DNA from 4 places in the Thermosipho globiformans genome. Region 4 is predicted to be linked to each of the others. Evidence: riboswitches for the same ligand, from Rfam matches in the RefSeq annotation. Region 4 holds a riboswitch; each other region holds the start of a gene.
The links. A riboswitch is a leader RNA that binds a small molecule or an ion and turns the genes downstream of it on or off. The one in region 4 is predicted to bind cobalamin.
Positions count from the first base shown of each region.

Region 1: it holds a riboswitch for cobalamin, as region 4 does, so the genes downstream of both, cobT (nicotinate-nucleotide--dimethylbenzimidazole phosphoribosyltransferase) here and EO083_RS08790 (ATP-grasp domain-containing protein) in region 4, are expected to answer to the same signal.
Region 2: it holds a riboswitch for cobalamin, as region 4 does, so the genes downstream of both, EO083_RS04390 (ABC transporter substrate-binding protein) here and EO083_RS08790 (ATP-grasp domain-containing protein) in region 4, are expected to answer to the same signal.
Region 3: it holds a riboswitch for cobalamin, as region 4 does, so the genes downstream of both, EO083_RS06205 (GIY-YIG nuclease family protein) here and EO083_RS08790 (ATP-grasp domain-containing protein) in region 4, are expected to answer to the same signal.

Region 1 covers NZ_BHXD01000007.1:32,187-34,360, forward strand. Annotated here, with positions in the region: gene EO083_RS06085 (sirohydrochlorin chelatase) at 1-31, opposite strand, end outside; gene cobT (nicotinate-nucleotide--dimethylbenzimidazole phosphoribosyltransferase) at 28-1,062, opposite strand; cobalamin riboswitch at 1,124-1,306, opposite strand; gene nagA (N-acetylglucosamine-6-phosphate deacetylase) at 1,362-2,174, opposite strand, start outside.
Region 2 covers NZ_BHXD01000004.1:54,033-56,206, forward strand. Annotated here, with positions in the region: gene EO083_RS04385 (FecCD family ABC transporter permease) at 1-433, opposite strand, end outside; gene EO083_RS04390 (ABC transporter substrate-binding protein) at 433-1,311, opposite strand; cobalamin riboswitch at 1,374-1,539, opposite strand; gene EO083_RS04395 (1-deoxy-D-xylulose-5-phosphate reductoisomerase) at 1,564-2,174, opposite strand, start outside.
Region 3 covers NZ_BHXD01000007.1:60,365-62,538, reverse strand. Annotated here, with positions in the region: gene cobU (bifunctional adenosylcobinamide kinase/adenosylcobinamide-phosphate guanylyltransferase) at 1-41, opposite strand, end outside; gene cobT (nicotinate-nucleotide--dimethylbenzimidazole phosphoribosyltransferase) at 38-979, opposite strand; gene EO083_RS06205 (GIY-YIG nuclease family protein) at 976-1,359, opposite strand; cobalamin riboswitch at 1,412-1,580, opposite strand; tRNA gene EO083_RS06200 (tRNA-Pro) at 1,615-1,691, opposite strand; gene EO083_RS06195 (GGDEF domain-containing protein) at 1,908-2,174, shown strand, end outside.
Region 4 covers NZ_BHXD01000014.1:32,090-34,263, forward strand. Annotated here, with positions in the region: gene EO083_RS08785 (queuosine precursor transporter) at 71-703, shown strand; cobalamin riboswitch at 784-965, shown strand; gene EO083_RS08790 (ATP-grasp domain-containing protein) at 1,025-2,044, shown strand; gene EO083_RS10120 (hypothetical protein) at 2,037-2,174, shown strand, end outside.

The DNA.
Region 1 (2,174 bases), on a different contig from region 4:
TACCATGAGCAATCAATAATATACCCTTCATTTTACATCCTCCAAATTCTGGTCGATTCCCTTTGAAACATTGGCCGAATCAAAGGTAGCCATCTCCCTTATCATCTTTATAGCTGCCTCTATAATTGGCATTGAAAGAACCGCTCCTGTTCCTTCTCCAAGTCTCATATCAAGATCAAGAATAGGACGCAGATTTAAAGAATCCAATATAACTTTGTGTCCTTTCACATAGGATTTATGCCCACTAAATGCATAATTTATAACATCTTTGTCTAGATAATAGGAAATTAAAAATGCTGAAGTGGTAGGAAAACCATCAATTACGACAGGAACTTTAGAATGGGCTGCCTCAAGTATGAATCCTGCCATTTCACCTATACAGTATCCTCCAACCTTTGAAAGAACATCTATTGGATCTTTTGGATCAGGTTTGTTAACTTCAATTGCTCTTAATATTGCCTCTTTTTTCCTTTTAATTCCTTGGCTATCAAGTGGTGTTCCAATATCAATAATATCGTCGATACTGTATCCAAATGCAACAGCAATCGCTGAAGCTGTTGTGGTGTTTCCTATCCCCATATCTCCCACAGCAAGAAGGTCTGCTCCTGCCTCTATTGCCTCTCTTGCTATTTTTTTACCAAATTCAATACACTTTTCTGCTTCATCTCTACTCATTGCAGGGCCTTTCGTAAAATCTTTTGTACCGTAACCGACCTTCATTTTTATCAAGGAAGGGTTATCTTGAAAATCATAATCAACACCTGCATCAACTACATAAACCTTTGCACCAACATGTCTTGAAAAGACATTTATTGCGGCACCACCATTTAAAAAGTTAAAAACCATTTGATAAGTAACATCCTTAGGATATGCAGAAACTCCATTTTCTACAACACCATGATCCGATGCAAAGACATATACTCTCTTGTTATTAAACAATTCTGGAATTTCTTTGTTTTGAATAAGTGCCATCTTTAGTGCAATGTCTTCTAGATATCCAAGACTTCTAACCGGTTTTGTTAAATTATTTAGCCTATCAATAACCTTTTGTTTTAAATCCACAAAATCCCCCCTTTTGAATATATCTAAACAAAAATTTCCACAAAAAGCCCCTAGCTTTTGTGGAATTGCTACACCTTAGGCAGGTCTCCCGGCTCCCGGATCAACCTACTCTCCACGCCTTCCCAGGAAATACTCCCAGTGGCATCCTGTGGATTTCGTCCCCGGTTACGGTTGCTGGGCAGCCCCGGCCTTTCACCGGCGTTCCCTTTTAAACCGCTTTGGTACCCAAGGTGTTAACATTATATTCAATTTTCTGTATGCATTATACCACCAATTTTCACCTTTATCAACTTAGACTTCTAGCTATAAACTTTGATTATCTGCAAATCTTGATTTAAAAGCACAAATTTTGCAGGATATCCTTCCTTTATTCTTCCACCATCTATACCTATGCTCTTTAAAGCGTTATAAGAAGATACTTTTGATAAATCCTTTAATGAACAATTAGTAACTTTTTTAAAGTTTCTCAACCCATCACTAAATTTTAAAGTACTCCCAGCAAGCGTACCGTCTTCAAGCCTTGCTATGCCATCCTTGACTTTAACCAATAACCCACCAAGGTCATATAATCCATCCTTTAAACCTGTTGCAGAAATACTATCTGTTACAAGAATTATCCTATCAGGCCCAAGCAATTTATATACAAGTCTTAAGAAATCTTTTGAAAGATGTATTAAATCCGGAATAATCTCAACAAATGGTTTATAAAGAAACACGCCACCAACAACACCTATTTCTCTGTGATGAAGTTGTGGTAAAGCATTTGGAAAATGCGTTATTCTATTTACTCCAGCCTCATACGCTTTCTTGAAAATATCAAATGTTGCACTTGAATGCCCTATAGATGCTGCTACTTTATTTTCTTTTAGTATTTTCAAAAGTTCAAAAAATCCTTTAATTTCCGGTGCAACTGTCATAATTTTTACTTTTTCAAGATCTATAATTTTTCCATTAAAATCAGTGATATACTCTTTATTCTGAGCACCAGACTTCTCTTTATTTATAAATGGCCCTTCAAGATGTAAATAAAATAGTGAAGAATGCTTTGCTGAGGAAAAAGTATCAATAATCTCTTTTAACTTTTTCAAATCAGAAGAAACCGTAGTTGGAAA
Region 2 (2,174 bases), on a different contig from region 4:
GGTGTGTGATAGGAATTATTCTCTTTCTTTTTGCAAGAATAATTGTTAATAGTGAAGCAAGTAATGAAAATGCAAAAGAAAATACGTTAACACTGACAGTTCTGTTCAATGACACAGCAACATAGAGTGCTAAAACAGCACCAAAACCAGCTCCTGAAGATGTACCAATTAGATATGGATCAACAAGTGGATTTTTCATTATTGTTTGATAGATATTTCCAACAAGCGCAAGACCTGAACCAGCTATAAGGCTCATTAATATTCTTGGGAATCTAACGTTCCATATGAGGAATTTTATTTGCTCATTTTCAGGATTAAAAATTTGAGAAATTGGAACTTTCACAGTTCCTATAGAAAGGTTTATAAGGATTACTAAGAAGAACAAGACTGGAAGGATGATCCTTCCAGCCTTATAAATGTTTATTTTAGTCATTATTTTCCTCCATAAAAGAAATTATAGAAAATTTCAAGGTATTTGACTATATCTGGGGATATTGAGCTTATGTCGTTACCATCAATAACAAATACTTTGTCGTTTTTAACTGCCTTAAGATTTTTAAATATTTCATGCGATTTTATTTGCTTTATGGTTTCATCTGGACTAATGTATGATGCAACAATTATTATATCAGGATCATTGTATGTTAAAAATTCCCAATTTACAGAGAACCATCCATTATTTCCAGAATAAGGAGCACAGATATTTACCCCACCTGCATATGTAATCAATTCATTTACGTAAGAGCCAGTTCCTGCAGTCCAGAGATCTTTTGTTTCATTATTTGGAACCGTTATTGTGAAAAAGACTTTTGGCCTTTTTTCAAGAGGTACTTTTGAGCTTTTTGCACCATATTCTGAAATTGTTTGTTTTATTTTATTTGCAATTTCAGATGCTATTTGTTCTTTACCAAATACATTTCCAAGGAGCATTACATCTCTTGCAACGTCATTTAGTGTTGTTGGATTTAAAACAAGTGCCTTAATACCGAATTTTTCTAACTTTTGAACTTCTGGAAGTTGAAAGCCCCCGAAAGTGATTACAATGTCAGGATTTAATGAAATAATTTTTTCTATGTTTAGCGGTACCATATTTCCAATTTTTTCAGCATTAAAAGAATCCCAATCTGTAACACCAACTATATTTTCTCCAAGACCAAGTTTTACAAGAAATTTTGTGGAACTTGGAGCAGCAGAAACTATTCTTTCCGGTATTTTATCAAAGTTTACCAATCTTCCAGCATCATCAACAATAGATAGTGCAAATATAAATGTAGTTAACAAGACACTTAAGAAAATAACCCATCTTTTCATCCTTTATCCCTCCTATATAATATTTTAAAGAAAAACGCCCACCCTTAGGGACCGCAAAGGTGGATTGCTTTCCTTTCAAATAAGGTATCCCGACTTCCGGATCATCCTACTCTCCACGCCTTCCCAGGAAATATCCCAGTGGCATTTTGTGGATTTCGTCCCCGGTTACGGTGGCGTCCCCGTGCCGGACTTTCACCGGCTTCCCTTATTTGAAAGGGAAAATATTAAGTTGCCTGTAAATAGATTATAACACTAATATTGTTCTTTTGCAATTTGTCTTGCAATTTTGTCTATTTCAAAGATTTCTTTAAAATCATTTATATTTCCATCTATTTTTTCGCATGTGTTTATAACTATATCAGCTATTTTTGAAAATTTTATTTGCCCATTTAGGAATTTTTCTACAGCTATTTCGTCAGCTGCATTAAAGGCTATTCTTTTTGCAAGATCTTTAATTACATTTTTTCCGTAGAAAAATGCCGGGTATTTTGATGGATTTACATCTTCAAATATAAAATTTTTACTTTCAAAATTTGGCCAGTTTTTATTTTCGTATAATCTATTCGGATAACTTAGTGAATAAGAAATTGGAATTTTCATGTCTGGGAATCCAAAATGAATCTTTACAGTTCCATCTTTTAAAAATACAGCTCCATGAACTGTTCCGGTAGGATGTATTTTTACTTCAATATTTTCCAATTCAAAGAGTTCGAAAGCTTCAATTACTTCAAATGCTTTATTTACCATTGTTGAAGAATCTACGGTTATTTTTTTACCCATACTCCAAACAGGGTGATTTAATATATCTTCGACTGATAAATCATCTATATTTTCTTTATCTCTTACTGCACCGCCAGATGCAG
Region 3 (2,174 bases), on a different contig from region 4:
CTTTTTCCTGATTTTACACCACCAGTTATAAGAGTTATCATGATATCACCTTTTTATTTTTAAAGTTAAAGTATTTTATAGCAGCTTCTATTAAATAAACAGATAAAGCTGCTCCAGTTCCTTCGCCAAGTCTCATATCAAGATCTAAAATAGGTCTTACGCCTAGGCTATCTAAAATGATTTTATGCCCTTTTACTTTTGATAAATGTCCGAAAAAGGCGTAATCTAAAACTTTTTCATTTATCTTATACGCTAGGTAAAATCCAGCGGTTGTTGGAAATCCGTCTACAACCACAGGGACTTTATTTTTAAAAGCTTCTAAGATAAAACCTGCCATTTGTCCTATGCAGTATCCGCCAACCTTTGAGAGAACATCAATTGGATCATTTGGGTTTGGTCTATTTATTTTCAAAGCTTTTTTTACAATATTTCTTTTCTTTATTACGGAAGAAGGAGGTATAGGTGTTCCAATATCGGTTATTTTATCCACATCAAAACCAAATGCAGCAAATATTGCTGTTGCTGTTGTTGTATTACCGATACCTTTATCACCTATTACAAGTAAATCAGCACCTTGCTTTATAGCTTTTTTTGCAACTTTCATTCCATATTCAATACACCTAATTGCTTCTTCTCTTGTCATTGCAGGTCCCTTTGAAAAATCTTTTGTACCATATCCTACTTTCATTTTTACCAATGAAGGATTATCTTCAAAATCATAATCTACACCACTGTCCACCACAAAAAATTTAAGTCCCATATGCCTTGCAAAGACATTTATGCCTGCACCACCTTTAAAATAATTTAAAACCATTTGGTAGGTGACGTTTTTAGGATATGCGGAAACTCCGTTTTGTACTACTCCATGATCTGCAGCAAAAACATAAACTCTTTTGTCCTTGAACATAGGCAATGGAGTTTGCTTTTTTATTTTAAAAAGTTTATTAGCAAGTTCTTCAAGATACCCTGCCTCATTCATTTTAATTCCCCCTTGAGTATGTTAGAAAGTATTTTTGAAAATTTATTAAAATTATCTATATAATATAGATTAGTCTGCACTCTTAAATCGGAACTGCCAAACCCTTTAGGACCTGTAAAAAATTGAGACATGTAGAGTGAAATCTTTTCCTCACATTTTGTATTTGAAGAAACCATTATAACTGATTTTACGCTTGATTTATCAAGAAGATAATCGATATGCCAGTGTAACTTTTTATTTTTGGACAAGTGCCTAGATACTCTTTTTTCAAGATTGTTCATAGCAGAGCCCACATATACGTAAGTACCTTTTTTTAGATTCCATTTTTTTATTTTGGTATCTATTGGCAATTCAATTAATAGTAAGTAGCATCCTTTCATATTTTCACCTTAATAAAAACAAAAATTTCCCCGAAATGCCCTAGCATTCGGGAAGTAACTTTCATCATAGGCAGGTCTCCCGGCTCCCGGATCAACCTACTCTCCACGCCTTCCCAGGAAATACTCCCAGTGGCATTCTGTGGATTTCGTCCCCGGTTACGGTTGCTGGGCAGCCCCGGCCTTTCACCGGCGTTCCCTTAACCTATGATGGTTTTCTATATTATATACTATAAAAGGCCGGATTACCCGGCCTTTTGGTCGGGGTGACTGGACTTGAACCAGCGACCTCTTGCGCCCCATGCAAGCGCGCTAGCCAACTGCGCTACACCCCGATACATTAAAATTATATTCTATCTTTCTTTTTATGTCAAACACTGTAAAATTGTTGAATCTTGTAAAAATATGATTTTTTGATTTGTTCTTTGCTGAAAAATGTGAATTTTTGAAGAATCTCAATATTAAAGATTGTTATATAAATCTGAAATTTTTTTGTCGAATTTTCAGCTTTTTTTATGATAAAATTATACGTGGGTATAGGAGGCGTATAAATGGTTAAATTTTATCTAAAATATTTTTTAATTGCTTTTTTGATTTTTTTATTATTTCCAATGTTGTTTTATTATTTTTCACATCCAAAAGGAGTAAAAATTGAAGAAGCAGAGAATGGAATAAAACTTCCTATTTCATTAGTGTTAAATTCTAGGAAAACTATTAATTTAGAATTTAAAATTCCAAATGGATATGAGTATGTGTATTTTCCATATGTTGAATGTTCGTATATTAAAGTGTATTCTTCGGGGAAATTAATTGGAAAA
Region 4 (2,174 bases):
AAATCTATTACGCAATGTTATAGAATAAGATGCTAAATGAATTGTTAATTTATAGACAAGGAGGTTGATCATGGAAAAATCACAGGAAAGGTTAATACTTTTAACAGGATTATTTACCGCCGTCATTATCATCTCAAACATAATAGCAGGAAAACTAGTTAATATTGGCCCATTTGTCATCACTTTATCAGTTTTAATTTATCCACTCAGTTTTGGTATATCTAATATTATATTTGAAGTTTACGGAGCTAATATGGCCAAAAAGGTTATCAAAGTTGGATTTTTAGCCTCACTAATCTTAGTTGCATATTCATATTTAGTGATATTTTATCCTCCATCAAATATTTTTAATAAAAACGATGCCTATGTAATAGTGTTTAATTCGACTCCACGAATAATATTAGCAAGCTTTTTAGCGTATCTTTCAGCACAATATACTAATATTTGGGCTTTTAATTTGCCTAAAAAATTATTTAACTATGGAAATGTTACCTTTAGAAATACTTTTTCAATGATAATAACTCAATTTGTAGATTCTATAGTTTTCGTTGTAGTATCCTTTTTCGGCTCATACGATCTTAACGTACTGTTTAACATGATATTATCACAGTACATAGTAAAGCTGGCTCTATCAATTTTCAATAGTCCAATAATTAATATGAGCGTTAAAAAAATTAAAAACGAATTTGCTTTCGAAGAATAATACGCAATTAATTGGCCTTTTTTAAAATAATTAAAGATTACAAAAATTATAATTTTTGTTATAATTTTCTAGAAAAGTGAATATTATTTTGGAATAAAGGTGCCTATTTGGCTTAAAAGGGAAGCTGGTGAAAATCCAGCGCGGCCCCGCCACTGTAACCGAGGACGAAATCCACAACATGCCACTGGGAAGTATTCCTGGGAAGGCGTGGAGAATAGGATGAATCGGAAGCCAGGAGACCTGCCTTTATTCCAAAGCGTTTCTCAATCTCGAGGGAAGATTGAGAAAAAATTTTTTATTCAATACTTTGGAGGTGAGATGGTGAAAATCCATGAGTTTGTTGGTAAAAAAATTTTAAAAGAGGCAGGGATTGAAACACCAAAAGGTTATATCATTAAAAACTTAGATAATTTACAAGTAAAATTCCTTCCTGCTGTATTAAAAAGTCAAGTCCTTGTTGGAAGTCGAATGAAAGCAGGTGGAATACTATTTGCAAACACAAAAGACGAATTTTTAACCAATGCGTCTGAATTATTGAAAAAAGAAATTCAAGGAGAAAAACCTTATGCAATTCTTGTTGAAGAAAAAATAAATATTAAACATGAATATTACATTTCTTTATATATTGATAGAATAGAAAAAGATATAAAAATACTTTTTTCAGAAAATGGTGGTATAGAAATTGAGAATAATAAAAATAATATTTTAAATCTAAGCATAAATGATTATAAAAAGCTTCCCGATAAATTTCACGATATTGTTATTAAGCTACATAAATTATTTACTGAAAAAGACCTGACCCTTCTTGAAATTAATCCTCTTGCAGAAGATGAAAATGGCAAGTTAATCGCGCTTGATTGTGTAATGCATCTTGATGACAATGCATTATTTAGACAAAAATGGGCTCAAGAATTTGTAAATGATTCATATCCATTTCATTTCGTAAAATTAGATGGTGATATTGGCATTATCGGTTGTGGAGCTGGAATAGTTATGGCAACAATGGATGCAGTAAATCTATATGGTGGAAAACCTGCCAACTTTTTGGATCTTGGTGGTGGTGCAAATTCAAATGTAACTTTAGAAGCATTGAGATTACTAAAGTCACTAAATGTAAAAAAAATCATAATGAATATATTCGGTGGTATTACAAAATGCGACGAAATAGCAAAAGCAATCGTAAAATTCAAAAACGAAAATAAAAATCTTCCTATATTTGTCAGAATAACCGGTACCAATGAAGAAGAAGCCAAACAAATATTAGACGAAAATAACATAGCTTATTTTGATGATATGTACGATATGATTAAATTTGCAATAAGGGGGAGTATCAATGATTAATGGAAATGAAAAAGTCTGTGTTCAAGGTATTACAGGAAAATATGGGAAATTTCACACGAAAAAAATGATTGAATATGGAACAAATATAGTTTGTGGAGTTTCAAAAAACAAAGCTGTAAAAAATGTTGAA